DNA from 4 places in the Mangrovibacter phragmitis genome. Region 3 is predicted to be linked to each of the others. Evidence: predicted binding sites of a transcription regulator. Region 3 holds the regulator's gene; each other region holds the start of a gene.

Region 1 (8,149 bases), 1.8 Mb from region 3:
CACTACGGCCGGCAGCAACGGCCTGGTTGGCACCTTTGCCACCAAAGGCAACCTGATAATGCTGACCTGTTACCGTTTCCCCCGGCGTTGGAAATTGCGCAAGGTTAAGAATATGGTCCGCATTGATACTCCCCAGAACAACAAGCTTCTCAGTGGTCTTCATTATCAGGATGTCCTTTTTAGTGCGCCACCTTACCGGTGGCGCTGCCATGCTTTTCTTAATGTCTAATTATTTAGTAACCAGTTTCAGAGCCACCGGAATTTTAGCTTCAACTTTTTCGCCTTTAAGCACTTTATCTGCCGTTTCAACGCCGATAACACCAATTTGCTCCGGTTGTTGGGCAACTGTGGCACCCATTTTTCCACTTTCAACAGCTTTGATACCATCATCTGTACCATCAAAGCCAACAACCAACACGTTTGATTTCCCGGCTGTCTGCAGAGCGCGCAACGCGCCAAGCGCCATTTCATCATTCTGCGCAAACACCGCCTGTACATCAGGATGCGCAGTCAGCAGGTTCTGCATAACGTTCAGGCCTTTTGTCCGGTCGAAGTCTGCAGGCTGGCTGGCAAGAATATCAAATTTATGTGCTGCGACCGCCTGGGCAAAACCTTCTCCACGTTCACGTGCAGCTGACGTCCCGGCAATCCCTTGTAACTCAATAACTTTTGCATTATTGCCAAGTTTTTTTGCAATAAAGTCACCTGCCATTTTCCCACCAGCAACGTTATCAGAAGCAATATGGCTGACAACAGTGCCGTGATTTGCCATGCGATCCAGTGTGATAACCGGGATTTTGGCCTGGTTAGCCATTTTCACTGCATTACCAACAGCATCGGAATCTGTTGGGTTAATCAGTATCAGTTTAGTGCCGCGTACCGTCAGATCCTGTACGTTGGCTAACTCTTTCGCTGGGTTGTTTTGAGAATCCAGAACCACCAGGTTATAACCCAGTTTATTCGCCTCTTTTTGAGCACCGTCTTTCAGGGAAACAAAGAACGGGTTATTCAGTGTAGAAATAACCAGTGCGATGGTATCTTTTGCCATGGCATTTGCACTGACAGTGGCACTCAGAGCAACAGCAGAAACAAGGGTTGCCAGTTTTTTCATATTCATATCAAGATGTCCTGTAGAGTAATGAATTACTGCTTTTTGTTGTCTACCAGCACCGCCAACAAAATTACAACCGCTTTGACGATCATCTGGTAATAGGAAGAAACACCTAATAAATTCAAACCATTATTCAGGAAGCCAAGAATCAGTGCGCCGATTAGTGTTCCCATAATGCGCCCTTTCCCGCCAGCCAGGCTGGTCCCGCCGAGAACCACAGCGGCAATCGCATCTAATTCATATCCCGTACCGGCAGTAGGCTGCGCAGAAGAAAGACGCGCGACCTCAATAATGCCAGCCAGAGAAGCCAGCAGGCCACACAGGGAATAGACAATAATCTTTACTTTATCAACACTTATCCCGGAAAGACGGGTGGCGGCTTCATTACCACCCAGCGCATAGATGTAACGGCCCAGTCGCGTATGGTGCAACATATACCATGCACCGGCGAACACGATTGCCATAATCCATACAGGAGTTGGGATACCCAGTGGGCGGCCAATACCAAACCAGCCAAACAAGTCTGCGTTAGCGGAGAACCCTGTGTTAACCGGGCTGCCATCGGTGTACACCATGGTTACCCCACGCAGTAACAGCATCATTACCAGCGTAGCAATAAATGCCTGCACCCGCCCTTTCGCAACAATTACCCCGGTAACGCCGCCAATAGCAGCACCCAGTGCCAGAGCAGCAGCTATGGCAACCAGTGAATTGACTTCAATCCCCACAATGGATGCGGCCACAGCGCCCGTAAGTGCCAGTAATGAACCAACGGACAAATCAATACCAGAGGTGAGAATAACCAGCGTCATCCCCACAGCCATAATGGCATTCACGGAGGTTTGCTGGAGAATATTAAACAGGTTGTTTACTGTGAAAAAGTTAGGGCTCATTGTAGATACAATGGCAATCAGCACCAGGAGCGCAATCAACGATTTTTGCTCCATCAGCCAGGCCTTACTGAACCAGCGACGGGATGGAATAGACTGGGTACTCATTTTTTGCTCCTGTTACACACGGGTAAGCTTGCCAACGGCGGCTGCCATCAGGACTTCCTGAGTGGCCTGCTCGCGTGTAAATTCACCACCGTGATGCCCTTCATGCATCACCATAATGCGATCACTCATACCAAGCACTTCAGGCATTTCAGATGAGACCAGAATGATGCTCAGTCCTTCTGCCTTAAACTGGTTAATAAGCTGATAGATCTCTTTTTTTGCCCCGACATCCACACCACGAGTCGGTTCATCAAGGATAAGGACTTTAGGACGGGTCATCAGGCCGCGGGCAATAGCCACTTTTTGCTGATTCCCCCCAGATAAGAAACCAATGATTTGGTTCATTGACGGTGTTTTGATATTAAACAGGCGAATAAAATCACTGACAGCCTGTTGTTCATCTTTATGTTTCAGGCTGCCGCCGCCATGGCTGAAGTAACGCAAGGCGGTCAAAGACATATTCTCTTTAACGGACATCCCCAGCACCAGACCGTCTTTTTTCCGATCTTCCGAGATATAAACGATGCCGTTCGCCAGGCCATCTTGCGGAGAATGCGTAACAACCTCATGCCCATCAAGCGTGACATAACCACTGGTACGTTGCAGTGCACCATATAGCACCTTCATGAGCTCTGTACGTCCGGCGCCCATCAACCCGGAAACCCCCAGGATTTCGCCTTTACGTAACGTAAAACTAATGTCATGCACACCTGGTCCGCACAGGTTATCCACCTTCAGGCGAACATCACCAGGCTCATTATCAATATGCGGATATTGCTCTTCGAGTTTGCGCCCAACCATCATTTCTATCAGGCTGTCTTCTGTGAGTGAGCTGACTTCACGTTCGGCAATAAATTGCCCGTCACGAAAAACGGTCACATCGTCACAGATTTCAAAGATCTCTTTCATACGATGCGAGATATATACAATGCCACGCCCTTGAGCTTTCAGCTCACGAATGACATGGAACAACGACTCAGTTTCGGTATCAGTCAGCGCATCCGTTGGCTCATCCATAATGATGACTCGGGATTCAAAACTCAGCACTTTAGCGATTTCAACCATTTGCTGATCGCCGATAGATAAGTCACCCACCAGATAGTCACTGGTAAAACGTAAATTCAGGTGCTTAAGGAGTGCATCGGCTTCGCGATACATACGTTTCCAGTCAATACGCCCAACCCGGTTAACAAACTCGCGGCCAAGAAAAATATTCTCAGCTACAGTCAGTTGCGGGATAAGGTTAAGTTCCTGGTGAATAATGCCAATACCCGCTTCCTGGGAAGCTTTAGGCCCGCTGAATGTTGTCTCTTTTCCCAGCCAAAGAAGTTCTCCGGCATCACGGGAATAGATTCCGGTAAGCACTTTCATCATGGTGGATTTACCCGCACCATTTTCGCCCACCAGCGCCATAACCCGGCCTGGCCAGACATTTAATGAAGCACCTGATAATGCTTTTACGCCCGGGAACGCTTTATCGATCCCTTTGAGTTGCAGTAACGCGTCCATAGAAACCCCTAAAAGGTCACGCCTGCGTGAAGAATAATATTCGCATACGGGGAACACTCCCCGCTGCGAATGACCGCCTTACAATCTGCGGTTTGTTTTTTAAATTTTTCATGAAGGACATAAGTCACTTCAATTTGATTCCCCTGGTGTTGCTGCAGCTGCCTGATTTGCTCAAGCAACGTTTCATGAAGAGTGGGATTGTGCTGCTTAATTTCTTCAGCCAGAGTCACTGCTTCAACCTGCATTTCTTGTATAACCACGCCAAAAACTTGCAAAAAACCAGGCACACCATGAGTCAATGCCAGATCAATACGTTGGGTTGATGCTGGAACAGGAAGCCCTGCATCACCAATGGCGACAGTATCTGTATGCCCCAGACGGGAAATAACAGAAGAAATATCAGCGTTCAGAACAGTGCCTTTTTTCATCTCTACACTCCATCAGCGAAACGTTTCGCTGAAAGAAGTGTAGCGGCTCAAAAGCCTGTTCAACAACTGATGAGTTAAAGAAATGTGATCACCATCGAAACGTTTCGCTGATTTTTACAACCAGAGAATAAAGTGAAGTGAACCATTGTGGGGGAAAATGGTGATATGTGCTGGCTTCCTTGCCAACATCAGAGTACGTGCGTCAGATTTCGACCTGAGTACCCAGTTCGATAACACGGTTAGGAGGTATTTCAAATTGGTCTGGTGCCCGCAAGGCATTACGCTGCAACAAAATGAACAGTTTGCCACGCAACCGCAGATACCATGGGCGTTTTCCGCCAATAATCAAAGACTCATGCGACATAAAGAAGGAGGTTTCCATCATCCGGCAGGTTAATCCCTCCAGGCCGCAACGATGGAATACTTCTTCTACATTTGGCGTTTCACGCCACCCATAACTGGCGACAACCCGCCAGAACGTAGGTGATAGCTGCTCAATGGATACACGCCGTACATTGTGAACATAGGGTGCATCTTCGGTACGCAGGGTTAGTAAAATCACACGTTCATGCAGTACCTTGTTGTGTTTAAGATTGTGCAACAGGGCAAATGGAATCACATTAAGTGCCCGCGACATATATACCGCAGTACCAGGTACACGAACCGGGGGTGATTTTTCCAGGGAAGCAATCATGGCTTCCAGAGAATTGCCATGTTCATGCATTCGGCGCAGCAGGCGAAAACGCTCGCTTTTCCAGGTAGTCATGACAATAAACATCAGCAAGCCAAGGGTCAGCGGTAACCACCCACCTGACAACACCTTCTGCAAATTAGCTGAGAACAAAGGAATATCAACACTCAGTAATGTTACTAAAATGATTCCCACCACAACCTTGTTCCAGTGCCAATTTTTACGCGCCACAGTACAGGCAAGCATAGAAGTCAGCACCATTGTCCCGGTTACGGCTATACCATAAGCGGCCGCCAGATTGCTGGAGTGTTCAAACCCAATTATCACCAGAACCACGGCGAAATAGAGCATCCAGTTAATGACCGGAATATAAATCTGCCCGGATTCCCGCTCTGAGGTGTGAATTATCTTCATGGGCGACAGATACCCCAAACGCACAGCTTGCCGGGTTAAAGAGAATACACCGGAAATAACAGCCTGAGAGGCGATAACAGTTGCCAGTGTTGCCAGAATCAACAAGGGAATCAAGGCCCAGTCAGGCGCTAACAAGAAGAAGGGATTTTTGATAGTCTCAGGGTTTTTTAGTAATAAGGCTCCCTGACCAAAATAGTTCAAGATTAAAGACGGTAACACCACCGCAAACCAGGCAATCCGAATGGGTAATTTGCCAAAATGCCCCATATCAGCATACAAAGCTTCAACACCAGTAATAGAGAGAACGACTGCCCCTAAGGCCAGGAATGACACTTCTTTATGCTCAATAAAGAAACGCACTGCCCAGATGGGATTAATTGCATTGAGAACTTCCGGATTAGCCAAAATACTTCTGGCACCTAACACAGCAAGCACCGCAAACCAGGTTAGCATAATGGGCGCAAAAAGTTTGCCGACCATTCCTGTACCATGCTTTTGAATCATGAAGAGCAATGTCAGAACAATAATAGAAAGCGGAACAATATAAGGATCCAGTGAAGGGGCCGCAATTTCCAGACCTTCAATGGCAGACATAACCGAAATTGCAGGGGTGATAACCACTTCCCCATAGAAAAAACTGCCGCCAATCAGCCCCATAATAACCAGAACTGACGTCATTTTAGCCGTGGTATTACGCCCGGCAAGCGACATTAATGTCAGTATCCCCCCTTCGCCAGCGTTATCAGCCCGCATAACAAAAGTCAGATATTTGATGGAAACGACAAAAATCAGTAACCAAAAAATCAGAGATAGAAACCCCAATACAGCGCCATATTCAACGCCAAAACCGAACTGACCTGAGAGACATTCACGCAATGTATAAAGTGGACTGGTACCTATATCGCCGTAAACCACCCCGATAGCAGCCAGTGTAACCGCTGGCAAAGCCTGCTTGTTTTCAGTGCTCATAGACTAATCTTTTCGTTTAGATTTAACTCGTGTGCTTAGTCCCTTGGCCCACAAAAAGCGCTCAGTATGCACGATTGTGAAAAAAATCGTACCCCTAAATCGTATTCAGTTAATTTAGCGCAAATTACTTATACACTGATTACTGGCTTATTTTAGTATCTATAACAAACATCTACAGACCACATCATTCCAGTGAGTACTGAGCGATGTAGTGAATCCCAGGGTACAGGACGTAACAACCATGATGAAAAGCAGCATGGTTTACCCGAGATACGCAACCTTTCCCCATGAAGACAGCCTTTATCACGAATAACACAACGAAAAACCAGAGATACTGCAGCATACAGGATGAAGCGTATATACTTCCGATACATCGCATTAACCGGATGAGAAACAGATAAATTATGGTTCAAGCGCATTTACTGGCGGAAAGAATTTCACGCCTCAGCCAGTCACTGGAAAAAGGCTTATATGAACGTCAACATGCCATCAGGTTGTGCCTGCTGGCAGCCCTTAGTGGTGAAAGTGTTTTTCTGTTAGGCCCACCAGGTATTGCCAAGAGTTTGATTGCACGTCGATTGAAATTCGCATTCCGCCATGCCCGTGCTTTCGAATACCTGATGACCCGTTTTTCTACCCCGGAAGAAGTTTTTGGCCCGCTATCCATCCAGGCCTTAAAAGATGAAGGGCGTTATGAGCGCCTTACTGAAGGGTATTTGCCCAGTGCTGAGATTGTTTTTCTCGATGAAATTTGGAAAGCCGGGCCGGCGATACTGAATACATTACTCACAGCGATTAATGAGCGACGGTTTCGTAATGGAGCAAATGAAGCAGCTATTCCTATGCGCCTTCTGGTTACCGCTTCTAACGAACTCCCTGAAGCAGACAGCAGCCTGGAAGCACTGTACGACCGTATGCTTATTCGCTTGTGGCTGGATAAAGTGCAGGAAAAAAATAACTTCCGCGCCATGCTGATAAGCCATCAGGATGAGCATGAAAACCCAGTGGCAGAAGGCCTGCAAGTCTCTGATGAAGAATTTGCCGACTGGCAAAAGGCAATTACTAAAATCACCCTGCCGGATAATGTGTTCGAATTGCTGTTCCAGCTCCGCCAACAGCTGGGGCAACAGCCGGAATCCCCTTATATTTCAGATCGTCGCTGGAAAAAAGCCTTACGTTTATTGCAAGCCTGCGCCTTCTTTAGCGGACGGGAACAGTTATCCCCCATCGATCTTATTCTGCTTAAAGATTGCCTGTGGCACGATATGGACAGTCTCAAAATGGTCCAGCAGCAAATTACGCTTTTGATGACCGGTTCAGCCTGGCAACAAAACACATTGCTGAGTGAACTCAGTGCCATTCAGCAACAGCGACTGATACAACAGCAAAAACAAAGCGAATACAATGCACTTACCCTTATAAAACAACAGAATACATTTTTTGGACGGCGCCAAAGCTATTCACTTCCCGAAGGGCTGGAAGCAACAACCCTGACACTGGTGCTCCAAAAGTCGCTCAGGCTGCATGATATGAACGTCATTCATATTACGCTGGACCGAATGGCGATGGATCAGTGGTTACAGAAAGGTGGCGAAATTCGTGGCAAACTGAATGGGACAGGCTTTGCTCAACCTTTACAACTTGAGGTCGATAATAAACAACACCTGGTTATTCGTGATGTCAGCATGCAAGGCACCACACTGGCACTCCCCGGGAAACCACAACAGGGACTTCCCGATGATATCAGGCAACAACTGGATGACCTCGAAACCCGTTGGCGTAAACAGCATGCGCTGTTTAATGAGCAACAAAAATGCCTGTTCATTGAAAGTGACTGGTTAGGGCAAATCGAGGCCAGCCTGCAGGATGTAGGCGCGCAAATAAAACAGGCTCGCCAATGCTAACGCTTTCCGCACTGGATACCATGCTGGCCATTAGTGAAACCGGGCTGGTGGAAGAACTGATAGTGACGCTTCTGGCGGCACCACAGTTAATTGCATTTTTTGAGAAATACCCGCGATTAAAAAAA
Region 2 (8,149 bases), 540 kb from region 3:
ACTGAATGACTGGAAAATTTTCCATGACTTCTTCCATAAAGGCCCACACTGCCGCCTGCTGCGCGTTGATTTAACAAGCGGCGAAAGCGCAGTCATTCATGAAGAGAAGAACTGGCTCGGTCACCCTATTTATCGCCCGTTTAACGATAAAACCGTGGCATTCTGCCATGAAGGCCCCCATGACCTGGTTGATGCCCGCATGTGGATGGTTAATGAAGACGGCAGCAATGTACGTAAAGTCAAAGAACATGCGCCAGGCGAAAGCTGCACACATGAATTTTGGGTGCCAAATGGATCTGCACTGGTTTATGTTTCCTACCTGAAAGGCAAACAGGTCCGTACAATTTTCAGCTACGACCCAGATACCGGTGCCAATGTTGCACTGATGCAGATGCCAGCATGTTCTCACCTGATGAGTAACTTTGATGGTACCCTGATGGTGGGTGATGGCTCAGGCACCCCCGTTGATGTAAAAGATACCAGCGGCTACACCATTGAAAATGATCCGTATTTATATGTGTTCGATGTAGCGAAAAAAGCCTGCTTCCGTGTTGCACGCCATGATACATCCTGGGACACCTTCGAGAACAGCCGCCAGGTTACCCACCCTCACCCGTCTTTTACACCAGACGACAAAGCCGTGCTATTCAGCTCAGATAAAGATGGCAAACCTGCACTGTATATCGCAAAACTCCCGCAACAACGCGAGTATTTACCTGCGTAATAACGCCTGTGTAACTGTTGTATTCTAAAATATGCACTGCCCTTGCCCCCATATTTATGGGGGCTTAGATTGATGAAAAAGAAGGAAAAAGCGTGGTTTTTCCTTCTTTTTAGTTAGCAGCCGAAAATCAATAAATTGATTTTCCTGTTTTTTTATTGGGTGACACCCTCTCGTTCTGTGCGGACATGAGGTTTGTCATCAGACTCTGCCCCCATATTTATGGGGGCTTTTTTATGTTCGCGGCCCACAAGCCGCGGTAAGTTGGATTCAATCCACCACCAGTTGAACGGGCAGAAGTCAGAAGTCAGAAGTCAGAAGTCAGAAGTCAGAAGTCAGAAGTCAGAAGTCAGAAGTCAGCATAAGAAAACAGACAGACAAATACTCACACAAACTCACAGCCATACTCAGCAAAAACATCAGCTAACTATTTATGCATTTAAAGGTTTTCATTAAATAAACTACAAAAAAAAGCACTCCCTGCGGAATGCTTACCTGAATACCCGGTATTACAATGTGGCGTCAAGAAAGTAAAGTCAGATGCTCTGTATCCTCAGTCTGCATTACAAGTTTATTAGTAATACCGGCATGACAGTCAATAGATTTAAAATGCGTACCTATCAGGAAAAAGGGTAATAACGCAACCTGGCATTTCCAACAAAGGAAATGTTTATTTCATGCATAATAGCACCACCTGTATTTCATGGCGCATTATGCATTTCAAAAAGAGAATATAGCAGCAGATAATTTATTACCTGCTGCCTGTTATCAGAAGGAATATGCAACCCCTACGCGGTAGCGAGTCTGGCGTTCATCCGTTTTCGAGCTACCGGAAATGTTGCCCAACTCAGCATATGGTGCCCAGTTTTTGTCCAGTTTATACGCGACTTTCAGGTTGTACTCTTCCGAATATTTATTGTTATTCGAGCGAATATTATGCTCACTGCGTGCGTACAGATAATTCAGCTCAGCGCGCCAGTCACCCAGAACATACCCCACCCAGACATCACCACGGTTTACCTTATCATCATCTTTATTGGCATTATCCGGATAACGCGTATATTCAAAGCGATAACGCGCAGCAACATACACCCCATTATCAAAGCTATATTGTGCGTGCAGGAAAGGCTTATAGGTTGATTTGCTGTCATTACTGTCAAGGTTCATACCAGGTGTCAGCGCAAAGTTCTTATTTGCACGCCAGCGCCAGCTGATTTGCTCTTCATGACCATTAGCAATGATATCGGTAAAAGGCTGGTCCTGATTGGTACCACCTGATTTCCATTTGGCTTCAACACTAAACCCAAAACCATTCGCAAAGCGGTGAGAAACAGAAACGCGGTCCGCATTACGGCCATCATCACGGTATTCATGACGCATATCTACCGTTACCGCAGAAGCCGCAAAACTTGCCCCACATAATACGACCAAACCCAGAGTTTTTCTTAACATGTTATATCCCAACTATTGAAAAACTGTTTCATTTTTATGGAATGTGATTTTATTTTTAAAAAAATACTATTTTAGTGATCCGTGTCAGAATTAATGACCAGTAAATTGAACCAATACCCTATTCGTGACATGAGTCATAATTTCTACTCAAAAAACAAACAAACCCCCTCTAAAAATCGCAACAAACAACCTTAAATGCATAAATGAAATAATATTTCAATTAAAAAATACGGATCGTTATCGCACTTTTTTAGTACAATTAAAAATACTTAGCTGGCTAATTTTCAGGTTTTCATATAAGGCGGGAAAGATACAAAGAGAAGCAATGCATGGCAGGTTTAAAAGCTAATATCTGGTAAATCTGTCATGCAATAGTGTGATGTCGAATTGCTACCACATACGATGAAGCGACAACAACCCGTGTTTTGTCAAAAAGGAATAATAATGAAAGCGTTGTGGTTTTCACTCCAGGAGTGTGGAATGGAAAAATAAAAGTATGAAGTATGAAAAAAACGTGTGAAGTATGAAATATTACGTAGCGTGATACAGGTAGTGCAATTGCTGTGAACACGCTAATTAAGCGAAAAAACAGACGTTATCAGTGTGCTGTGCCATCGAGAAATAACTGGCAACGACTGCCAGAGCCTTAGCGTTCTACTGCAAGTGCAACCCCCTGCCCCCCGCCAATACACAAGGTAGCCAGCCCTTTACGCGCTTCACGTTTCTTCATTTCATGCAGCAGAGAAACCAGAATGCGGCAGCCAGACGCGCCAATCGGGTGCCCCAGAGCCAAAGCCCCACCATTGACATTCACCTTACGGGTGTCCCACTCCAGGTGGCGGCTGACCGAGATCATTTGTGCAGCAAACGCTTCGTTGGCTTCAATGAGATCAAGTTCCTCCAGTGCCCAACCAGCCCTCTCAAGGCAACGCCGGGTAGCATGAACGGGAGCGATTCCCATAAATGCCGGGTCCACCCCGACGCTGGCAAACGCCTTGATGCGAGCCAAAACAGGTACACCTGATTGCTGTGCACATTCAGCACTCATCATCATAACAGCAGCGGCTCCATCATTAATTGACGATGCATTCCCTGCAGTCACGCTGCCCCGCACATCAAAAGCGGGTGAAAGTGCTGCCAGCAGCTCAGCACTGGACTGGCGCAACGGTTGTTCATCACTCTCGACCAGCGGCATTGTGCTGCCTGGCGCAGAACTGACTGGTACTATTTCGTCGCGAAAGCGCCCACCATGAATTGCTGATAATGCTTTTTGATACGAAGCCAAAGCCCAGTTATCCTGCTCCTGGCGGCTGATACCAAACTCACGCGCCAGGTTTTCTGCTGTAACACCTATATGATAATCATTAAAAGCATCCCACAGCCCGTCATGAACCAGGCTCTCCACCACCTGACCATTATCCAGACCACCTGCTGCTGATCCTTCCAGAAGTAGCTGAGGTGCCCGGCTCATATTTTCCTGTCCCCCCGCTATCACGACGTCCGCTTCACCACACTGAATCGCCTGGGTTGCGAGGTGTAATGCCTTCAGGCCCGAACCACAAACATCATTGATAGTAATGGCAGAAACAGTACAGGGCAGGCCACTTTTCAGGGCTGTTTGCCGGGCAGGATTTTGCCCGGCTCCGGCGGTGAGTACCTGCCCCATAATCACTTCATCCACCTGCCCGGCAGAAACACCACTGCGTGCCAGCAATGCCTTGACAACCAGGCTCCCCAGTTCAACAGCAGAGAGGTGAGATAATGCCCCCTGGTAACTGCCAATGGGTGTACGAACCGCACCAGTAATCACAACATCCCGCATAGCTGAACACTCCCTAAGTAAGATCCTGTTTTATGGTAAAGCAACAACTGCAGGTTATTTTTAAAATCTACGTAAAAAGTGAACAACATCACGATTACAAACAACCCCATTCCCTGGTCCTTTCAATGCTACCCGAGCACCATAAATCTTATTTCTGGTCAAAGAAAACCGTAATGTCTGCGTAACCGCCTCCATTTTATGAAGCAGCTCGCTTTTTCCGGGGCAATTCAGGCCGATGATTTTCTGAGAAAAGACACTAAAAACAGGCCAGTTTCAGGAGGACATCATGACGCAATTCACGGACATTCAGGCTTTTCGTAAGGATCTGACGAATGCGGTACTGTGCTGGCTGGCAACGGTTGATGCCAGCGGTGCCCCTAATGTCTCACCCAAAGAGATGTTTTCCTGGGATGGTAAGCAACAAATTGTGATTGCTGATATTGCCTCTGCCCGCTCTGTTGAGAATATCCGTCAGCAGAACAAGGTGTGCCTGAGTTTTATTGATGTGTTTCGCCAGAGAGGGTTCAAAATTACCGGAAATGCCAGCATTATACCGTCAGCTGATTCACGCTTTCCTGCAGTGGGGCGCGATGTTCTGGCACGCATCAAAGGTGAGTTCACAGTACAAAATCTTATCGTTGTGACGATTGAATCGGTTTCCCGTATCCTCGCTCCCAGCTACTTTACCTTGCCAGAGCGTAATGAAGAAGCGCATATCCGTCAGACACTGGAGTCTTACAGTGTGAACCGATTGCTTTATGGTAAATAGCTAAATTTCACTAAGAAACTCAATACGAAGTGGCAACCACCCGGTCAAAAACCGGGTGGCACAGTGTCAAAAATACTGTGGTCAAAATTTAGTGTGCATTATTATTCAACCCACCTCCCAAAGATTCCCACAGCGTAATACGGTTTTCAAAATCGGTTTGTTGCAGTGCAATTAACGATTCCTGAGCGGACCATAATGTCCGTTGCGCTGTCAGTACGGTGAGGTAGTCACCGCTACCTATTTGGTAACTTTTTTGCGCCAGTTCCAGCGTTTTCTGTGCCGCAGCCACATAGCCACGCTGGGCATCCATTTGTTCATCCAGGGTTTCACGGCGCGCCAGCGCGTCCGCCACATCTTTGAATGCACTCTGAATCGTTTTCTGGTAAGTCGCCACCAGACCTTTTTTCTCAGCCTCAGCGTAGTGCAATTGAGCCAGGTTCTTGCCTCCACTGAAAACAGGCAGACTAATCGATGGCGCAAAACTCCACACTTTCAGCCCATGGTTGAACAACCCGGACAGGCTGTCACTGCCCACACCAGCACTGGATGTCAGCGAAATAGTGGGGAAAAAATTGGCTCTGGCGGCACCAATATCGGCGTTGGCGCTCAGCAGGTTATGTTCGGCCTCCTGCACATCCGGGCGGCGTAACAGGACCGTTGAAGAGACGCCTGCAGGCACCAGTTCAATGCTGTTGTTGGCAAGCTTACTCAGCTCATCAGGCAATAGCGTGTCCGGTACCGGTTCACCAACCAACAAATCCAGTGCATTTTTATCCTGCATCACCAGTGTTTTGTAACTGGCAACGCTGGCACGGGCTTCCTGCCACACTTCCTGTGCTTCGGAAACATCCGTTGCCGCAGCCGTGCCAACGTCATGTTGTTTGCGGGTAATTGCCAGTGATTTTGCCGCACTGTCCATGGTGCTTTGCGCTAATGCCAGGTTGCTCTTATCTGCTGCCAGAGTAATCCAGGCCGTTGTGGTTTCAGAGATCAAGGTCAGCCGGGTATCTTGCGCTGTGTATTTACTGGCAAGCCAGGTTTCTTTTTCCGCCCGGCTCAGGCTCTGGTTATAACCGAATAAATCCAGTTCAAAGCTCGAAACCGTTCCTTCCGCACTGGCGCTGGTAGACACACCATTACTTGTCGTCCGGCTGCGGGTCACATCAAGCCCCGCATCCAGTGAAGGGAAAAGTGACGCACGTTGTTCAACATACAGAGCACGAGCAGCGTCGATATCGGTAATGGCTTTCTGTAAATCGCGGTTGCTGGCAAGGGCACGCTCCACCACCTGTTTCAGCCGCGGGTCATTCACGATATGCTGCCAGTCTTTCAACACCACTGGTGCTGCGCCATGCTGGCTGGCTCCCGGCCAGGTGCCGGGCACCGCAGATGCCGGGCGTTGATATTTCGGGTCCAGTGAAATACACCCGGCTAACAACAACGATAAAGCGATAACGGTAATTCGCGGTAACATGGGTTACTCCTGAACGGAACGGCGGCTGGCAAACAAGTGTTTCACCAGCACAAAGAACAAAGGCACAAAGAAGATAGCCAGTAACGTTGCGGTCAGTGTTCCGCCAATAATACCGGTTCCGATTGCAATACGGCTGTTCGCCCCGGCACCGGTTGCTATCGCCAGCGGGAAGACCCCGGCAATAAAGGCCAGTGACGTCATCATAATCGGGCGTAAACGGGTGCGGGCTGCCTGAATAGCTGCTGCACTCAATGACATTCCTCGTTTCACTCCGGCTTCAGCAAACTCCACTATCAAAATGGCGTTTTTCGATGACAGCCCGATGGTCGTCAGCAACCCTACCTGGAAGTAGACATCGTTATCCAGGCCACGCAGCGTTGCTGCCAGAGTGGCGCCCAGTACTCCCAATGGAATCACCAGGATGACAGAAAATGGCACAGACCAGCTCTCGTACAATGCCGCCAGACACAGGAACACCACCAGAATAGAAATGGCATACAAACTGGTTGCCTGCCCACCAGCCATTTGTTGCTGTAATGACAACCCACTCCATGCCCAGGTGGACCCTTTCGGCAATTTATTCGCCAGCTCGGCTATTTTGTCCATTGCTGCACCAGAACTGTAACCGGGGCTGTTATCCCCCTGGATTTCATACGCAGCATTACCGTTATAACGCACCAGAGCTTCCGGCCCGTAAGTCCAGTGAGTGGTAGCGAAGGCTGAAAACGGCGTCATGGTGTCACTGCTGTTGCGTACATACCATTTGTTGAGGTCAGACGGTTTGGAGCGGAACTGTTTATCCCCTTCGATATACACTTCTTTGACGCGTCCACGGTCAATAAAGTCGTTTACGTAGGTACCGCCCCAGGCGCTGGACAATGTATCTGTCACATCACTGAGTGTCAGCCCCAGAGCAACTGCTTTATTGTTGTCGATATCAACCTGCAACTGAGGCATATCCGGCAACTCATTAGCGCGTACAGAGGACAATTCAGGGCTCTTATTCGCTTCACTGATAAGCGTATCGCGCAGTTTCGCCAGTTCAGTGCGGTCGGTACTACCAGATGCCATCAGTTCAAAGGTAAAACCACTACTTTGCCCCATCCCGGAGACAGACGGAGGCACCATCGCAAAGACATGCGCATCACGCAGTCTGGAGAGATCATGCATCGCTCGCAGAGCAATGCTGCTGGAAGTGTTTTCTGCACCTTTACGCTGGTCCCAGTTTTTTAATGCCACAAAGGCCATACCCGTGTTCTCACCGCTACCAGCAAAACTAAACCCGGTAATGGTGAAGATAACATCGGTATTGGCCCTTTCCTGGTGTAAAAACCAGTCGCTCACTGCTTTGTTAACCTGGTCAGTACGGTGCGCGCTGGCCCCTGAAGGCAATGTATACTGCACCATCACCTGTCCCTGGTCTTCAACGGGTAAAAAACCGCCCGGAAGATGCAGCAACAGAAAGCCCATCGCGCCTGCCAGCACGACATACACCACGGCCAGGCGCAGGGGTTTACGCAACACACCCAGTACGCGGTGGCGGTATTTACCTTCAGTTGACTGGTAAAAGCGGTTAAAACCGGCAAAGAAGCCTTTCGAATGCGGGCGGCTGTGTTGCAGGATACTGCCGCATAGCGCCGGTGTCAGCGTCAACGCAACCACTACCGAAAGCACCATGGCAGAAATAATAGTGACAGAAAACTGGCGGTAAATGACCCCAGTCGCACCACCAAAAAACGCCATAGGCAAGAAGACGGCAGACAACACCAGAGCAATCGCTACCAGCGCACCAGAAATTTCCCCCATGGATTTTTCTGTTGCCGCTTTCGGCGAAAGCCCCTCCTCACGCATTATTCGCTCGACGTTTTCCACTACAACAATGGCATCATCCACCAGCAACCCGATGGCGAG
Region 3 (8,149 bases):
GGGGGCAGCCTAAATATTCAGATGGCTTTGGGCCGAAACCAGCAGATATTGTTCATGTGCCTTTTAATGATTTACATGCGGTGAAAGCCGTTATGGATGACCACACCTGTGCTGTCGTGGTGGAACCTGTTCAGGGAGAAGGTGGTGTGATGGCGGCCACACCTGAGTTTCTGAAAGGCCTGCGTGAGCTGTGTGACGAATTCCAGGCTTTGCTGGTGTTTGATGAAGTTCAATGTGGTATGGGGCGTACTGGCAAGCTGTTTGCTTACATGCACTATGATGTGACTCCCGATATTTTGACCAGTGCTAAAGCAATTGGCGGTGGGTTCCCAATCAGTGCGATGCTGACAACAAAAGAGATTGCATCGGCTTTCCATGTTGGCTCGCATGGCTCAACCTATGGCGGTAATCCGCTGGCGTGTGCGGTAGCAGGGGCAGCTTTCGATATTATCAACACGCCGGAAGTACTGGATGGCGTTATGGCGAAACGCGAGTTGTTCGTAAAACACCTGCAGCAGATTAATGAACAATATGCTGTTTTCAGTGATATCCGTGGGATGGGGTTACTGATTGGCGCCGAATTAAGTGCAGCATATAAGGGCCGGGCGCGTGATGTACTGAATGCAGCCGCCGCGAATGATTTGATGATCCTTAACGCTGGCCCGGATGTGATTCGTCTGGCCCCGTCTTTGGTTATTGATTATAAAGATATAGAAGATGGTATGGTCCGTTTTGCCGGTGCAATAAAGGCAGTGGTGAAAGGGCTGTAACTGTATTAATACAACTCCTGTCTGTGTTTTTGTAGCGTGTGCAGGGGAAATTAATAATAAATAAAGCCGGATAATCCGGCTTTTTATCGTTGAAACAGCCTGCAAACAAGCTGTTTCACAAGTGAAAATTAATACAGCGCTTTACCTGAGCTGTCTTTCACGTTTGCTTTCCAGGCTGCGCGAATCTGATCGGTAACATTTGCTGGCAGAGGCGCGTAATCAAGGCTGCTGGCAATAGCGTTACCATTTTTGTAGGCCCAGTCAAAGAATTTCAGCACTTCAGCACCTTTCTGTGCGTTTTCTTGTTTTTTGTAGACCAGGATAAACGTGGTAGAAGAGATAGGCCATGCATCTGCACCTTTCTGATAAGTCAGATCCTGGGCAAAGGTTTTGCTCCAGTCTGCTTCTTTGGCACTATTGCTGAAACTTTGTTGGGTCGGCTCAATTGCTTTACCGTCAGCATCGAACAATTTAGTCCAGGTCAGGTTGTTCTGTTTTGCGTAGGCATATTCAACATAACCAATAGAACCCGGCAAACGTTGTACAAATGCAGCCACGCCATCGTTACCTTTGCCACCCAGCCCGGTTGGCCATTTAACAGTGGTGCCTTTGCCTACCTTGCTTGCCCAGTCCGGGCTCACTTTAGACAGGTAGCTGGTGAAGACGAAAGATGTGCCTGAACCATCTGCGCGGCGCACAACATTTATGTTGGTATCCGGCAATTTGGCTTTTGGGTTCAGCTTCGTGATAGCCGGGTCATTCCATTTTTTGATTTTACCCAGGTAAATATCACCCAGTGTTTTACCATCCAGAGTTAATTCACCTGATTTAATACCCGGGATGTTAACGGCCAGAACTACGCCACCGATAACGGTCGGGAACTGGAACAGGCCATTTTTTGCCAGGTCAGCATCGCTCATTGGCGCATCAGATGCACCGAAATCAACGGTTTTTGCAATGATTTGTTTGATACCACCTGAAGAACCGATTCCCTGGTAGTTTACCTGAGAACCTGTTTTCTGCTGGTATTCTGCAGCCCATTTTGCATAAACCGGCGCTGGGAATGTACCACCGGCACCGGTCAGGTTAGTGGCTGCAAATGCAGTTGTGGTGGACAGAGTCAGAGCGGCGATTACAAGACGGGCTGAAGAGCTAAGCATTGCCATAATTTCTCCCGGAAAAGGTTAGATCAAAAATAATTTTTTAATCGCTGTGTTTTCAGTACCTGGGAAGAATAAGGCGAATTTGTGACAGTTTTGTGTCATTCATGAACAATTTTCAGAATTTGTTAGGTAAAGCTGAAGGGATGCCTGGTTGTGCAAACAAAAAGGCACGCTCTAAAGCGTGCCTGTATGCGTGATTAAATACAGTAAAATTAACGAGTACCGTATACCACAATTGTCTTACCATGAGCGGAAATCAGGTTTTGATCTTCCAGCATTTTTAAAATGCGGCCCACAGTTTCACGGGAACAGCCAACAATTTGACCAATCTCCTGGCGGGTGATCTTGATTTGCATGCCATCCGGGTGAGTCATCGCATCAGGTTGTTTTGCCAGGTTAAGCAAAGTCTGTGCAATTCGGCCGGTTACATCGAGGAATGCCAGGTTCCCCACTTTTTCAGAAGTGACCTGTAAACGACGTGCCATCTGGGATGAAAGGCGCATCAGAATGTCCGGGTTTACCTGGATCAACTGGCGAAATTTTTTGTATGAAATCTCGGCAACTTCACAGGCTGTTTTTGCACGAACCCAGGCGCTACGCTCCTGGCCTTCTTCAAACAGCCCCAGCTCGCCAATAAAATCGCCTTGATTAAGATAAGAAAGGATCATCTCCTTGCCTTCTTCATCTTTGATAAGCACGGCCACAGAGCCTTTTACGATGTAATACAGCGTTTCTGCTTTCTCGCCCTGATGGATCAGGGTGCTCTTGGATGGATACTTATGAATGTGGCAATGTGACAAGAACCATTCGAGAGTCGGGTCTGTTTGGGGTTTGCCAAGCACCATGCGCGGTTATCCTCTATTATAAACTTGCTCAAAGACAGGGTAGGGCCCTGTTGGCGTTACAACATTAAATCGCCCCATTCCTGAAGCGAGCCATAAGTCGTTTGGTCTGTAATCGCTTTTTCCTCTGTAACAGGTATGACGTCACTGTCAGCCTGTTACATCTTGTTTGTTTTAGCACAGGTTTCCTGTAGTGTCTTCTATTGTCTCGTTTCAGCATGACCTGTGTCGCCTTCCATTGCCTGTTTTGTTAATGCCGCGTAATCTGTTGCGATGACACTTTAGTTGGGAGTAATAAGAATGCAGGCGCGAGTTAAATGGGTTGAAGGTTTAACATTTTTGGGTGAATCCGCCTCAGGTCACCAGGTGCTGATGGATGGTAACTCCGGTGATAAAGCGCCAAGTCCAATGGAAATGGTGCTAATGGCAGCAGGTGGATGCAGTGCCATTGATGTGGTCTCTATTTTACAAAAAGGTCGTCACAATGTGACTGATTGTGAAGTCAAACTGACTTCTGAACGCCGGGAAGAAGCACCGCGTTTGTTTACCTCTATTAATCTGCACTTCATCGTTACAGGGAAAGATCTGAAAGATAATGCCGTGGCTCGTGCGGTAGATTTATCTGCAGAAAAATATTGTTCTGTTGCGTTAATGCTTGGCAAAGCTGCCACTATCACGCACTCATGGGAAGTCGTTGAAGGTTAAGTTTTCATGACGGGTGCTGCGCCATGCAGCACCCTGCCTGTTGGTACCCCATATCAGCCTCCCGCGACTTTTTTCCCTTCCGCCAGGCGTTTAACCAGTGGCGTCATGATTAACTCCATCGCCAGTCCCATCTTCCCACCAGGGACAACTAATGTATTGATATGTGAAATAAATGACCCTTGCAGCATTGCCAAAAGCCATGGGAAATCGATATCTTCCAGCCCACGAAAATGAATGACTACAAAACTTTCATCCAGTGAAGGAATGGCTTTTGCGGCAAAAGGGTTGGACGTATCCACTGTAGGGACGCGCTGGAAGTTAAGATGAGTACGTGAGAACTGAGGTGTAATGTAATTGATATAATCTTCCATTGAACGCACAACGGAATCCATCACAGCTTCCCGGGAATGGCCGCGCTCACTGGTATCTCTTACCAGTTTTTGTATCCACTCAAGGTTGACGATAGGCACCACGCCGACCAGAAGATCAACATGTTGAGCAACATCATGAGTCTGGGTAACGACACCGCCATGCAACCCTTCATAAAATAATACGTCCGTGGGTTCAGGCAGTGGTTGCCAGGGGGTAAAGGTACCGGGTACCTGGTTCCAGGGAACAGCTTCATCATAAGTGTGCAGATATTTGCGGGACTGACCGTTACCCTGTTCGCCGTATTGCCTGAATGTGCGCTCCAACAAGGCAAAGTCGTTGGCATCTGGCCCAAAATAGCTGATGTGACGCCCAAGATCGCGTGCTTTACGTATCGCCATATCCATTTCAGGGCGTGTATAGCGGTGAAAACTGTCGCCTTCAACTTCAGCAGCACGCAGATTAAGTTGAGTAAAAATTTTACGAAAGGCAATGCTGGTTGTTGTGGTACCGGCCCCGCTGGAACCGGTAACCGCAATAACAGGGTGCTTGGCTGACATAAACAACCACTCCATCAGTAAGAGGCAAGGTAAAACGCACAGTACTGCAGGTTAAAGCAGTATAGTGGTGGATGCCAATACTGTATGTGACGCCTGTGAATCAGCCCTTAAATTGTGTGCGAGGCATGATATTCACTGTTTCATGCAATTCAGACCAAACCAGCACAGCATCCCCCTGTTTTAGTTGTCGTTTTACATCGGCTACTTTTTGAGCAAGCGAGCGTTCCTGCTCGCCGTAATCAGTGCCTTCACGTAATACGAAGGATTCAATCAGATTATCCAGCGTTTCAGGTGCTATCTGTTGCCAGGGAATGATCATTTTAATTACTTAAATAACGGGTTAACCAGCTGGGAATGCGCTTTTCAAGCCACATTTCTGGGCGAGCGATGCTACCACCGATAAACCCGACATGGCCACCATGGTCGGTGAGCTGGTATTCAATGTTTGACGGAAGTAGTGTGCTGTCTGGTATGACATGGTGATCCATAAAGGGATCATCCTTTGCGTGAATAATCAGTGTATTTACCGCTATATTCGGCAGATGGGACATTGCACTGCATTGGCGATAGTAATCCAGCGCATCATCAAAACCGTGAATACGGGAAGTAATTAAATCATCAAATTCTCTGATTCGTTTTACTTTGCGTAGCCGGGTTAAATCGACAGGGAGTGAGCCCGGATACACAGCCAGTTTCCGGCTGGCATTCGCTTTCAGTAAGTTCAGCAAATAACGTTGATAAATACGAGAGAATCCCCGCTCCATATGGTAGCAGCACTGTTCCAGCATAAAGGGTGCAGAGACGATTACCGCTGCATCCAGCGTGCACTGTGTACCTTGTTCTGCTAACAGGCAGGCCAGCATGTTGCCACCCAACGAGTAACCAACAGCAGCAGTGGGTACCGAACCGTAACGCAGATTCAACCAGTTAAGGAAGTAACTGGCATCGCCGGTATCACCGGAATGATAAATCCGCTTTTGGCGGTTCGGTGTTCCGCTACAGCCGCGAAAATGCATTACGACACCCAACCAACCCTGCGCTTTCGCCGCTTCTATCATGCCGTGGGCGTAGGGGCTGTACAGGCTGCCCTCAAGGCCATGAAACACCACCAGCCGGGGTTTATGCAGAGCCAGTTGTGGGTCTTCGCTCCATGCAAGATCAACAAAATCGTCGTCCGGAAGCTCAAGCCGCTGCCAAAAAGGGGTGAAGTGCAGGCGCCGGCGAATGAGGCGGGGCAGCATAGTTTGTAAATGCGGGTTAGAAAGCCCAGGCATAGGGTGAAAATCCCTCTGACTGTTGTTTTCTTCACTGGCATCGACGGGGGTAATCTGGGTCATAGTTGTAAAACGGGTATCAATTCATTATCGCGCTAATTACTGGCTACTATACCGTGAGTCATACGTCTCGTTTATGTATTTCACGGCATTGATTCAAAATTAACCATTTTGTGTTCACTCTGGCAGCAGATTACGCGAAAACAAGTGAACCGGGATGTTGGGTTTACGCCGCCACAAACGTGCTTTTCTGGCTCCGGTGGCAACACTTTGCCCTGTATCTTCAAACATTCCTGACGCTTCAAAACGGCGAATCAGGCTTTTGCGCTGTACCGGTTGCCCAAGAATAGCTTCGGTTGCTTCCTGCAACTGAGTTTGGGTAAATGTATCTGGCAGGCAATAGACTGGTAACAGCGAGTACATCGTTTTTTGCCGCAGGCGCTGTAAGGCTGAGGCAATGATTGTGGCGTGGTCAAAAGCCAGTGCTTCGCTTTCCAGGTTTGCTACCGGACACCACTGAACATCACTTACTGTTGCAATATGTGGCTGGCAGGCTTCCCATGCGATGAGTGCAAACCAGGTTGCAGTGATGCTCCAGCCCCTGGGGTCACGGTTCGGCCCGGAGAAAGTTTCCAGTTGTTCAAGCCAGGAAGGGGTAATGCCTGTTTTTTCTGCCAGTTTGCGCGTTGCTGTTGCCTGGGTGGAATTATCCTGTTGTAAGTCAATGAAACCACCAGGCAGCCCCCATAGCCCCTGAAACGGGTGTTGGCTGCGCTTGACTAACAATACACACAGTTGTTTTTCATGCAAAGTGAACAGCACGCTGTCGACTGTGACGATAGGTGAGGGGAAACGACTGGCGTCATAATTTTTCAGGTACTGCTCTTCGCTTTCCATCTTCACTCTCCACAATAACTGTCTCAAGGTCACATTTTACATGGAGGTAGTTCAGAGAGGGTATGTTTTTTTTCTGAGATTAATCAATGCATTAATTATAAATTGTGTCTTTGTGACAATTTTTACTTGCAATAAAGTGTCTTTGAGACAATATTATAAGTGTCTTAAGGACATTAATTGGAGGCGGTAATGGGAATGACACTGAACATTTGGCTTGATAATCAAGCAATCATGGTTGAAACCGGATGTTTCCCAGACGGTGCGGTTTGGGCAAAAGCACGGACTGAGTTACCAGATTTTGCTAATAAAATGGTGGTTCGGGCAACCGGGCTTGCCACGATGGATGACTGGATGTTACTGGCTCAGTCTGTTGATGCTATTCGCCATCAGTGTGATATCCGTTTCAGCCACTTGCAACTTGCCTGGCTGGCATATGCCCGGCAGGACAGGTATATGCAACCCGGAGACAGCTTCGCGTTACGTATTTTTGCTGACGCACTAAACAGCCTTAACTTTGACAAAGTTTTTGTCCTTGACCCGCACAGTGAATCTGCGGCGGCTGCAGTGCGCAACATGGTCATTATTCCGCAGGAAGCCGCCGTGTTGGCCCATGAAGAATTACGCTCGCAATTACAGTCGGGCGCATTAATGCTGGTGGCACCTGATGCTGGTGCACTGAAAAAGATTCATGCCGTCGCTGCCGCTGCTGGGGCAAAAGATTTCGCCATCATGACTAAAAACAGGGATGTAGTAACCGGCGCATTAACCGGGTTTGCCCTGGCGAGTGGTGATGTGGCTGGAAAAGACCTGCTGATTACCGATGACTTGTGTGATGCCGGGGGAACCTTTATTGGGTCTGCTCAGGTGCTATTAGCGGCGGGAGCGCGTTCAGTCAGTTTGTATGTGACGCACGGTATTTTTTCTAAAGGTGTGGAAAACCTGCTTAGCCAGGGTATTCACCACATTTATACCACCACTTCATTTTCTACACAGTTTCCGACTGATCCACGCCTTTCTGTTGTGGATATTGACACGTTATTTGTGGCTTAAGGAGATACGGACATGATGATTAACCCTATTCTGGCAATTGATGGTTATAAAGTTTCACACCGTGAACAATACCCTGAAGGCACAACGCGTGTTTACTCGAATTTTACGCCACGCAGCGATCGTTTTTTCTGTTCGCCAGTTGCGGATAACAAGCTGGTATTTTTCGGCCTGCAAGGTTTCATAAAATGGTTCCTGATAGACATGTTTAACAGCCAGTTTTTCGCACAGCCGGAAGAACAGGTGGTTAGCGAATACAAAATGCTGATGGACAGTTACCTGGGAAAAAATGCTGTTGATGTTGAACATATTCGGGCATTGCACCGTTTAGGTTATTTGCCTTTACACATTAAAGGACTGGACGAAGGCGATAAAATTCCGATGAAAGTGCCGGTATTAACAATTACCAACACCCGGGATGAATTCTTCTGGCTGGTTAATTACCTGGAAACTGTGCTCTCAGCTGAGCTGTGGAAAGCATCAACAAACGCTACTATCGCACACCACTATCACAAAATATGT
Region 4 (8,149 bases), 720 kb from region 3:
TCGCATCCTGGGTGTTTATGGCTTAACAATGCGGCTGCACGATAAGGTGGCGCAGATGGCAGGTCGGTTAAAAAAATCACGCCATCGCCGCTGTCGGTATTATGCAACGCATCACACATAGCACGGCTGAGCATATTATTACTCATTTCGGGCCAAAAATTCACCGTACAGCATTGTGGCAACACACCTGCCTGTGCTTCCAGCGCATCCCGAATTTCCAGTGCCATATTGTTATGGCAGGTAATTACCCAACCCAGCATCACCCATCCTCCTGAAGTACCATACCAGTGTGCCAGACGGGAATAATGATGTTGTGACGTTTATCAATAATGGTCGGTTTCCCCGGCAAAATATTACCGGGGAAGAAGGAAGCACTAACCTAACTGCGCAGACCTCGCCCACGCTGAATTAAAAACCAGCATAACGCATAAAATAATGCAATAAAGCCAACTAATACCGCTACAGTGAAGCTCAGCGAAACATCAGCAATACCCAGAAAACCAAAGCGGAAACCACTTATCATGTAAACGATAGGGTTCAGGTGAGATAATCCGCGCCAGAACGGCGGCAATAAAGTCAGGGAATAAAATACCCCGCCCAAATACGTTAACGGTGTCAGCACGAATGTAGGAATCAGGCTGATATCATCAAACGTTTTGGCAAAAATAGCATTCAGCAAACCAGCCAGTGAAAACAGGATAGTGGTCAGTAACAGTGTCAGGGCAACAAATAACCATGAATGCACCTGAAAAGGGACAAAGAATAACGAAACCGCCGTTACCAATACCCCCACACACAAGCCACGCGCCACTCCTCCGCCGATAAATCCGGCGATCACAACATGAGTCGGTACCGGAGCAACCAGCAATTCCTCAATATTACGCTGAAATTTTGCACTGAAGAATGATGAGGCCACATTCGCATAAGAGTTGGTGATAACCGACATCATAATCAACCCGGGTACGATAAACTGCATATAAGTAAACCCATGCATTTCACCAATACGCGAACCAATCAGGTTACCGAAGATAATGAAGTAGAGCGTCATGGTGATAACAGGTGGCACCAGTGTCTGAACCCAAATACGCATAAAGCGGTGGATCTCTTTGGTCCAGATACTTTTTAACGCAACCCAATACAGCTGCATCATTCCTGGCCTCCTTTTTTCTCATGCACCAGCGTAACGAACAGCTCTTCCAGGCGGTTTGCCTTGTTACGCATACTTAATACCTGAACACCCTGTTTGCTTAACTGGCTGAACACACTGTTTATCCCTTGTTCCCGCAAGATTTCTACTTCAAGCGTTGCGGTATCAACCAGACGATAATTGTAACCATCCAGCACAGGCAGTGGGCTTTTCGGTGCAAGATCCAACAGGAAAGTCTCAGACTTCAGTTTAGAAAGCAGCGCCTTCATTGAGGTATTTTCAACTAACTCACCACTTTGAATAATCCCAATATTGCGGCACAGCATTTCTGCTTCTTCCAGATAATGAGTTGTCAGGATAATTGTCGTCCCCTGATCGTTCAGATCCTTCAGAAACCCCCACATTGAGCGGCGCAGTTCAATATCAACGCCCGCTGTCGGTTCATCGAGAATCAATAAGCGCGGCTCATGCATCAGCGCACGGGCAATCATCAGGCGTCGTTTCATCCCGCCCGATAACATTCTTGCGCGCTCGTTGCGTTTGTCCCATAGATCCAGTTGGGTGAGATATTTTTCACTGCGTCGGAAGGCTTCGTGGCGTTCAACCCCATAATATCCCGCCTGGTGAACCACAATTTGCTGAACGGTTTCAAAGGGATTGAAGTTAAATTCCTGCGGCACCAGGCCCAATTGACGTTTGGCATTCACAACGTCCCGGTCAAGGTCATACCCAAACACTCGTACCAGTCCTGAGGTTTTATTTACGAGAGAGCTGATAATGCCAATAGTGGTTGATTTACCTGCGCCATTTGGTCCGAGCAGTGCATAAAAGTCACCGGCTTCAACGGTTAAATCAATGCCGCGCAGCGCCTGAACACCACCCGGGTAGATTTTTTTGAGTTTTTCTAACTCAAGTGCATACGTCATAGGTTACCAATTACCTTGATTATTACACTGTCTGTGTGGTTTAACATAAAATCGAATTGCTTATTGTAGTCCAATGCGTCTATCTGTTGACAGGTCAGAAACCTCCATGAAAGATATTGAAACACTCATCAGCAATAACCGTGTCTGGTCCAGGTTATTAAAAGAAGAAGAACCTGGATTTTTTGAACAACTGGCACTGTCTCAAAAACCACGCTTTCTATGGATAGGTTGCTCCGACAGCCGCGTTCCTGCTGAACGCCTGACCGGGTTGGAACCCGGAGAAATATTTGTGCATCGCAATGTTGCAAATCTGGTCATTCATACTGATTTGAACTGTCTCTCTGTTGTCCAGTACGCAGTCGATGTGCTGGAAGTCGAACACATTATTATTTGCGGCCACTATGGCTGTGGTGGTGTACAGGCCGCTGTCGAAAACCCGGAATTAGGGTTAATAGATAACTGGTTACTGCATATTCGAGATATCTGGTTCAAACACAGCACACTACTGGGAGAACTTCCACAAGAACGCCGGATGGACACCTTGTGTGAGCTGAATGTGATGGAGCAGGTCTATAACCTGGGCCACTCAACCATTATGCAATCCGCCTGGAAGCGCGGCCAAAAAGTCGCCCTTCATGGCTGGGTTTACGGGATCCATGACGGTTTACTACGCGACCTGGATGTCTCCGCCACCAGCCGCTCTGGCCTTGAACAACAATACCGTAATGGTATTTCCAACCTTAAGCTCACACACCACAGCCACAAATAATAGCAAAAGGGGCGTGATTCGCCCCTTTCCTATTTGTGCTAAACACAGCGATGCTAAGCCTGAATTATGTAAACGCCGTTAGTATCACTCATCCAGCAAAGTGACTTTACCAATATATGGCAAGTGGCGGTAATTTTGCGCGTAGTCAATGCCGTAGCCCACCACGAACTCATCCGGAATAGAAAAACCGACATACTCCACATTCACGTTCACTTCGCGGCGTGATGGTTTGTCCAGCAAAGTACAAATAGCCAGCGATTTTGGCTCACGCAGGCTCAATATTTCACGTACTTTACTGAGGGTATTACCCGAGTCGATAATGTCTTCCACAATCAAAATATCTTTACCGCGGATATCTTCATCCAGGTCTTTGAGAATTTTGACATCACGCGTACTGGACATGCCGCTGCCGTAACTGGAGGCAGTCATAAAGTCGACTTCATGCGGAACATGAACTTCACGGCACAGGTCAGCCATAAACATAAATGACCCGCGCAACAACCCAACCAGCACCATTTCATTACCCCGACCACGGTAATGCTCAGTGATCTGACGCCCTAACGCTTCAATTCGCGCCTTGATTTCCGCCGCCGGAATCATCACTTCAACAGTATGTTTCATTTCTATAACCATATGATTTAAATATAAATCATTAAATGCCAGTCACTTCTCAGCCAGCATCATGAATTTGCCGGGGAAGTATAACAGCAAACGCTGTTTAACGCTCAGCCGGATCAAAAAGCAAATTTTGTGATGCATATCACATTTGTTAATGACTATAATTAAATACGTCTTAATTATTAAAAGAGTGTTTATGTCTGTAAATAAAGAAGCTACGCAGTCACGTTGGCTCGTCATCATTACGGCACTGTTTGCATTATTAACAGGGTTGTATTTGTTGATTGGCGGGATTTGGCTCGTCGCCATTGGCGGCTCCTGGTACTACCCCATTGCGGGTATCGTAATGTTACTCACCGCAGCACTGGTATGGCGTGGCAAGCGCTCCGCTCTTGTGTTGTACGGGGCATTCTTACTTTGCACCATGATATGGTCTGTCTGGGAAGTGGGTTTCGATTTCTGGGCACTGACACCACGCTGCGATATTCTGGTGTTCTTCGGCATCTGGTTAATTTTGCCTTTCATCTGGCGTCGCCTTGCCACACCTTCGTCACTGGCTGTTCCCACTTTGGGCGTCAGCCTGGTGGTAAGCGGCATTATTCTTGGATGGGCGATTTTCAACGACCCGCAAGAAATCAATGGTACGCTGAGCAATGACACCACTTCCGCCACACAGCAAACCAGCACAGTGTCTGACGGGGACTGGCCTGCTTATGGGCGTACTCAGGAAGGGCAGCGTTACTCCCCTCTCAAACAAATTAACGACACCAATGTTCATCAGTTAAAAGAAGCCTGGCGCTTCCGGACTGGTGACCTGAAAACAGCCAGTGATCCGGTAGAAATCACTGATGAAGTCACCCCGATTAAAATTCGTGACACGCTTTATCTGTGTACTCCGCATCAGCGCCTGTTTGCACTGGATGCCGCAACAGGGAAAGAGAAATGGTCGTTTGACCCACAACTGAAAACCGACCCGTCATTCCAGCATGTGACCTGTCGTGGTGTGTCTTACCATGAGGCAACCCCGGAGAACGCACCAGCAGATGTGGTTGCCGACTGCCCGCACCGCATCCTTCTGCCTGTGAATGACGGGCGGCTGTTTGCCCTGAATGCAGACACTGGTAAGTTGTGCGAAACCTTCGCCAACAAAGGTGTGCTGAACCTGCAAACTAACATGCCGGTTACCACGCCGGGTATGTACGAACCCACTTCGCCACCCGTTGTTACTGACAAAGTGATTGTGATTGCGGGCGCTGTAACCGACAACTTCTCAACCCGTGAACCGTCCGGCGTAATTCGTGGTTTTGATGTAAATACCGGGAAACTGGTTTGGGCATTTGACCCGGGTGCCAAAGACCCGAATGCTATTCCGGCAGATGAACATCACTTTACGCTGAATTCACCTAACTCCTGGGCTCCGGCCTCTTACGATGCCAAACTGGACCTGGTCTATTTGCCGATGGGTGTCACCACGCCGGATATCTGGGGTGGTAACCGTACGCCTGAGCAGGAGCGTTATGCCAGCAGCATCGTCGCGTTGAATGCATCGACCGGTAAGCTTGCCTGGTCATATCAAACTGTTCACCACGACCTGTGGGATATGGACATGCCAGCCCAGCCGACACTGGCTGATATCAAAGATAAAAATGGCAATACCATTCCGGCAATTTATGCTCCTGCGAAAACCGGTAATATCTTTGTGCTCGACCGCCGTACGGGTAAACCTATTGTGCCGGCACCGGAAAAACCGGTTCCTCAGGGTGCAGCTAAAGGTGATCATGTTTCCCCCACTCAGCCGTTCTCTGACCTGACTTTCCGCCCGGCCAAAAAACTGACAGGTGCGGACATGTGGGGCGCGACAATGTATGACCAGTTAGTCTGCCGCGTAATGTTCCACCGTCTGCGTTATGATGGCATTTTCACTCCACCATCAGAGCAAGGTACGCTGGTCTTCCCGGGTAACCTTGGCATGTTTGAATGGGGAGGTATCTCCATTGATCCGCAACGCCAGGTGGCGATTGCTAACCCAATGGCGTTGCCTTTCGTCTCCCGCCTGGTTCCACGTGGCCCGGGTAACCCAATGGAGCCGCCGAAAGATGCCAAAGGTTCAGGCACTGAATCCGGTATTCAGCCCCAGTACGGCGTACCTTATGGCGTCACGCTGAACGCTTTCTTATCGCCGTTTGGTCTGCCGTGTAAACAACCGGCCTGGGGTTATATTTCCGCTCTGGATCTGAAAACCAACCAGGTTGTGTGGAAGAAACGTATTGGTACCGTGCGTGACAGTTCACCTGTTCCGCTACCTTTCCGGATGGGCATGCCGATGCTCGGTGCACCCATTTCAACAGCAGGCAATGTTCTGTTCATCGGTGCAACCGCAGATAACTACCTGCGTGCTTACAACATGAGTAACGGGAAAAAACTCTGGGAAGCACGTCTGCCAGCAGGTGGCCAGGCAACACCGATGACATATGAAGTCAATGGTAAGCAGTATGTTCTGATAGCCGCAGGCGGACATGGTTCGTTTGGCACCAAACTGGGGGATTATATTATTGCCTGGGCACTGCCAGACCAGAAATAACCTGCTGTATGACTGATAACATGCAGAATTAAGGCGGAATATCATTCCGTAACCAATAAAAGAGCCGGTCGCCTCAAAAGAGTGACCGGCTCTTTTCAATAACAACTGTTCTCGGGTTGCTTAAACCTCGCCGACAGTAAAGCCCAGCATCATGCCCGTATCTTCGTGTTCTAACAGGTGGCAATGTGCCATGTAAGCATGTTCCGCACTGGCGACATAATCAAAGCGCACCAGTACTTCGCTGCGCCTGCCTTCTACCCGAACAGTGTCCTTCCATCCCCGGCGATGCTCAGCAGGTGGCTGGCCATTTTCAGTTAATATCCGGAATTGCATGCCGTGAATATGGAAAGGATGCAGCATCATGTCGCCTTCCCCGGAGATAACCCAGCGTTCATATCGCCCTTGTGGGACATGAAACGCCGGGTGATGCATATCGAAAGCTTTACCATTAATACGGTTGGCGGTATAGAGATCAAATGCCTCCTGCCCCATTGCTGAATTACTCATATGATGGGTTTGTGGCATTCCTTGCATGCCAGACATCCCCTGCATGCTGTTCATATCACTGGCATGATGCATGTTCATGCCTGCCATGTTCCCACGGCCCATGGCCTGCTGACCATATTTGTCTTTCAAAGCCTGCATGCCCTGGCTGTCTAACCGTGGGTCCATACTCAATGTCAACACACGCTGAGTCAGCCCTTCAAGGGCAGGTAGTGCAGGTAATGCCACCAGTGTATCGGGTAAATCCCCCGATGCCGGAATACGCAGTGGGCGAATACCAACGACCGGGCAGGGCTTATCAAAGGGCGGTAATGTCATGCCCATTTGAGTGACCGGGAGAGTGACCAGGTCAAAAGGGGTACCATCACTGGTATCCACCATGATTTCAAAGCGCTCTCCCATTAATAGCGGCAGGGAAGTGGTTTTGACAGGTTCAGGTAATAACCCGCCATCGCTGGCTATCACGTAGAAAGGGCGATTATCACTGGCGGCAATTGTCAACGAACGCGCATTACAGCCATTCAGTAAACGCAGCCGTAACCAGCCTCGTGGTGGCGCATGTTGCGGGTATTCGGCACCATTACACAATAATGTATCGCCAAACCAGCCGACCGCCGCTGTCATCATATCCAGCTGATAATCTATTTCTCCGGCAGTAGTAAAACGCTTGTCCTGAATAATCAGTGGTACATCATCAATCCCCCACTGCTTCGGTAGTCGCAATGCTCCCTGTGCAGCATCATCAATCAGCACTAATCCGGCCAGCCCCATCGCGACCTGCTGGCCTGTATGTTTATGGTAATGGGGATGAAACCAACAAGTGGATGCAGCCTGGTCAGGCGTGAAAGTCACCGTTCGGGTTTCCCCTGGTGCGATAATCCCTTGCGGGCCGCCATCCACACTGCCAGGAATTGCCAGCCCATGCCAGTGCACAGTCGTGGGTTGTGAAAGTGCATTATGCATTTCCACTGTTACCTCAGTCCCTTTATTCAGTGCCAGCGCCGGTCCCAAAAGATTGCCGTTATATCCCCAGGTTGTGACCTGCTTCCCATTAAAAAGTGTTTTCCCGGCCTGAATCCGTAAGCGAATTTTACCGTGGATATCCGCCTGGAGCAGGTCTGGTACCGGCAATGCCGGGCGCTCAGAAAGGACAGGCATTCTGGCCCAGGTGGGTATTACGCTCAGTGCGCCCAAAGCAGCTGAATACTTAATAAACTCACGACGTCGCATTCTTTTCTCCATTGCAGGTGATGACATAATGAGCGCAGTCTAAACCCTGACCTAACAGGAAGGTCAATCTGCGTTAAACACAAGAAATCACTTCCCGAATACTGTAAATATGCTAACGTTTTATTTCCGCAATCACGTGGTCAGAGCAATGAAGACGTTTGTTAAAATAACCATCCTGGGATGTTTGTTAGCTTTCTCCTCCGCCAGTCAGGCATTGAATGAAGCAGAAGCCGAAGATATGGCTGATTTAACAGCTGTATTTGTATACTTAAAAAATGATTGCGGTTATCAGGATTTACCTAATGACCAAATTCGCCACGCTCTGATTTTCTTTGCACAGCAAAATCAGTGGGACCTGAGTAATTACGACAGTT

What was found. The regulator CRP, encoded in region 3, controls carbon source genes, mostly activating them, when cyclic AMP is high. The targets are predictions, from matches to a motif close to ATGTGANNNNNNTCACAT.
Region 1: the regulator CRP is predicted to act here: its motif matches at 4,129-4,146, upstream of rbsD (D-ribose pyranase).
Region 2: the regulator CRP is predicted to act here: its motif matches at 4,072-4,089, upstream of MPHASIOC01_RS16400 (acetyl-CoA C-acetyltransferase).
Region 4: the regulator CRP is predicted to act here: its motif matches at 3,591-3,608, upstream of hpt (hypoxanthine phosphoribosyltransferase).

The regions. Positions count from the first base shown of each region.
Region 1 is NZ_CP134782.1:5,714,918-5,723,066, forward strand. It holds gene rbsK (ribokinase) at 1-163, opposite strand, end outside; gene rbsB (ribose ABC transporter substrate-binding protein RbsB) at 230-1,117, opposite strand; gene rbsC (ribose ABC transporter permease) at 1,144-2,109, opposite strand; gene rbsA (ribose ABC transporter ATP-binding protein RbsA) at 2,122-3,618, opposite strand; gene rbsD (D-ribose pyranase) at 3,627-4,046, opposite strand; gene kup (low affinity potassium transporter Kup) at 4,249-6,120, opposite strand; gene ravA (ATPase RavA) at 6,525-8,024, shown strand; gene viaA (ATPase RavA stimulator ViaA) at 8,018-8,149, shown strand, end outside.
Region 2 is NZ_CP134782.1:3,394,847-3,402,995, forward strand. It holds gene MPHASIOC01_RS16390 (oligogalacturonate lyase family protein) at 1-724, shown strand, start outside; gene MPHASIOC01_RS16395 (porin) at 1,490-2,173, opposite strand; gene MPHASIOC01_RS16400 (acetyl-CoA C-acetyltransferase) at 2,820-3,995, opposite strand; gene MPHASIOC01_RS16405 (pyridoxamine 5'-phosphate oxidase family protein) at 4,282-4,764, shown strand; gene MPHASIOC01_RS16410 (efflux transporter outer membrane subunit) at 4,853-6,238, opposite strand; gene MPHASIOC01_RS16415 (efflux RND transporter permease subunit) at 6,242-8,149, opposite strand, start outside.
Region 3 is NZ_CP134782.1:3,931,055-3,939,203, reverse strand. It holds gene MPHASIOC01_RS19215 (aspartate aminotransferase family protein) at 1-770, shown strand, start outside; gene pstS (phosphate ABC transporter substrate-binding protein PstS) at 899-1,936, opposite strand; gene crp (cAMP-activated global transcriptional regulator CRP) at 2,146-2,778, opposite strand; gene MPHASIOC01_RS19200 (OsmC family protein) at 3,076-3,480, shown strand; gene MPHASIOC01_RS19195 (phosphoribulokinase) at 3,534-4,409, opposite strand; gene MPHASIOC01_RS19190 (YheU family protein) at 4,510-4,728, opposite strand; gene MPHASIOC01_RS19185 (hydrolase) at 4,730-5,746, opposite strand; gene MPHASIOC01_RS19180 (NUDIX domain-containing protein) at 5,861-6,580, opposite strand; gene prs (ribose-phosphate diphosphokinase) at 6,770-7,630, shown strand; gene MPHASIOC01_RS19170 (nicotinate phosphoribosyltransferase) at 7,643-8,149, shown strand, end outside.
Region 4 is NZ_CP134782.1:4,647,511-4,655,659, forward strand. It holds gene MPHASIOC01_RS22470 (PTS sugar transporter subunit IIA) at 1-260, opposite strand, end outside; gene MPHASIOC01_RS22475 (ABC transporter permease) at 380-1,150, opposite strand; gene MPHASIOC01_RS22480 (ABC transporter ATP-binding protein) at 1,147-2,073, opposite strand; gene can (carbonate dehydratase) at 2,180-2,842, shown strand; gene hpt (hypoxanthine phosphoribosyltransferase) at 2,927-3,463, opposite strand; gene MPHASIOC01_RS22495 (glucose/quinate/shikimate family membrane-bound PQQ-dependent dehydrogenase) at 3,657-6,041, shown strand; gene cueO (multicopper oxidase CueO) at 6,162-7,775, opposite strand; gene MPHASIOC01_RS22505 (YacC family pilotin-like protein) at 7,924-8,149, shown strand, end outside.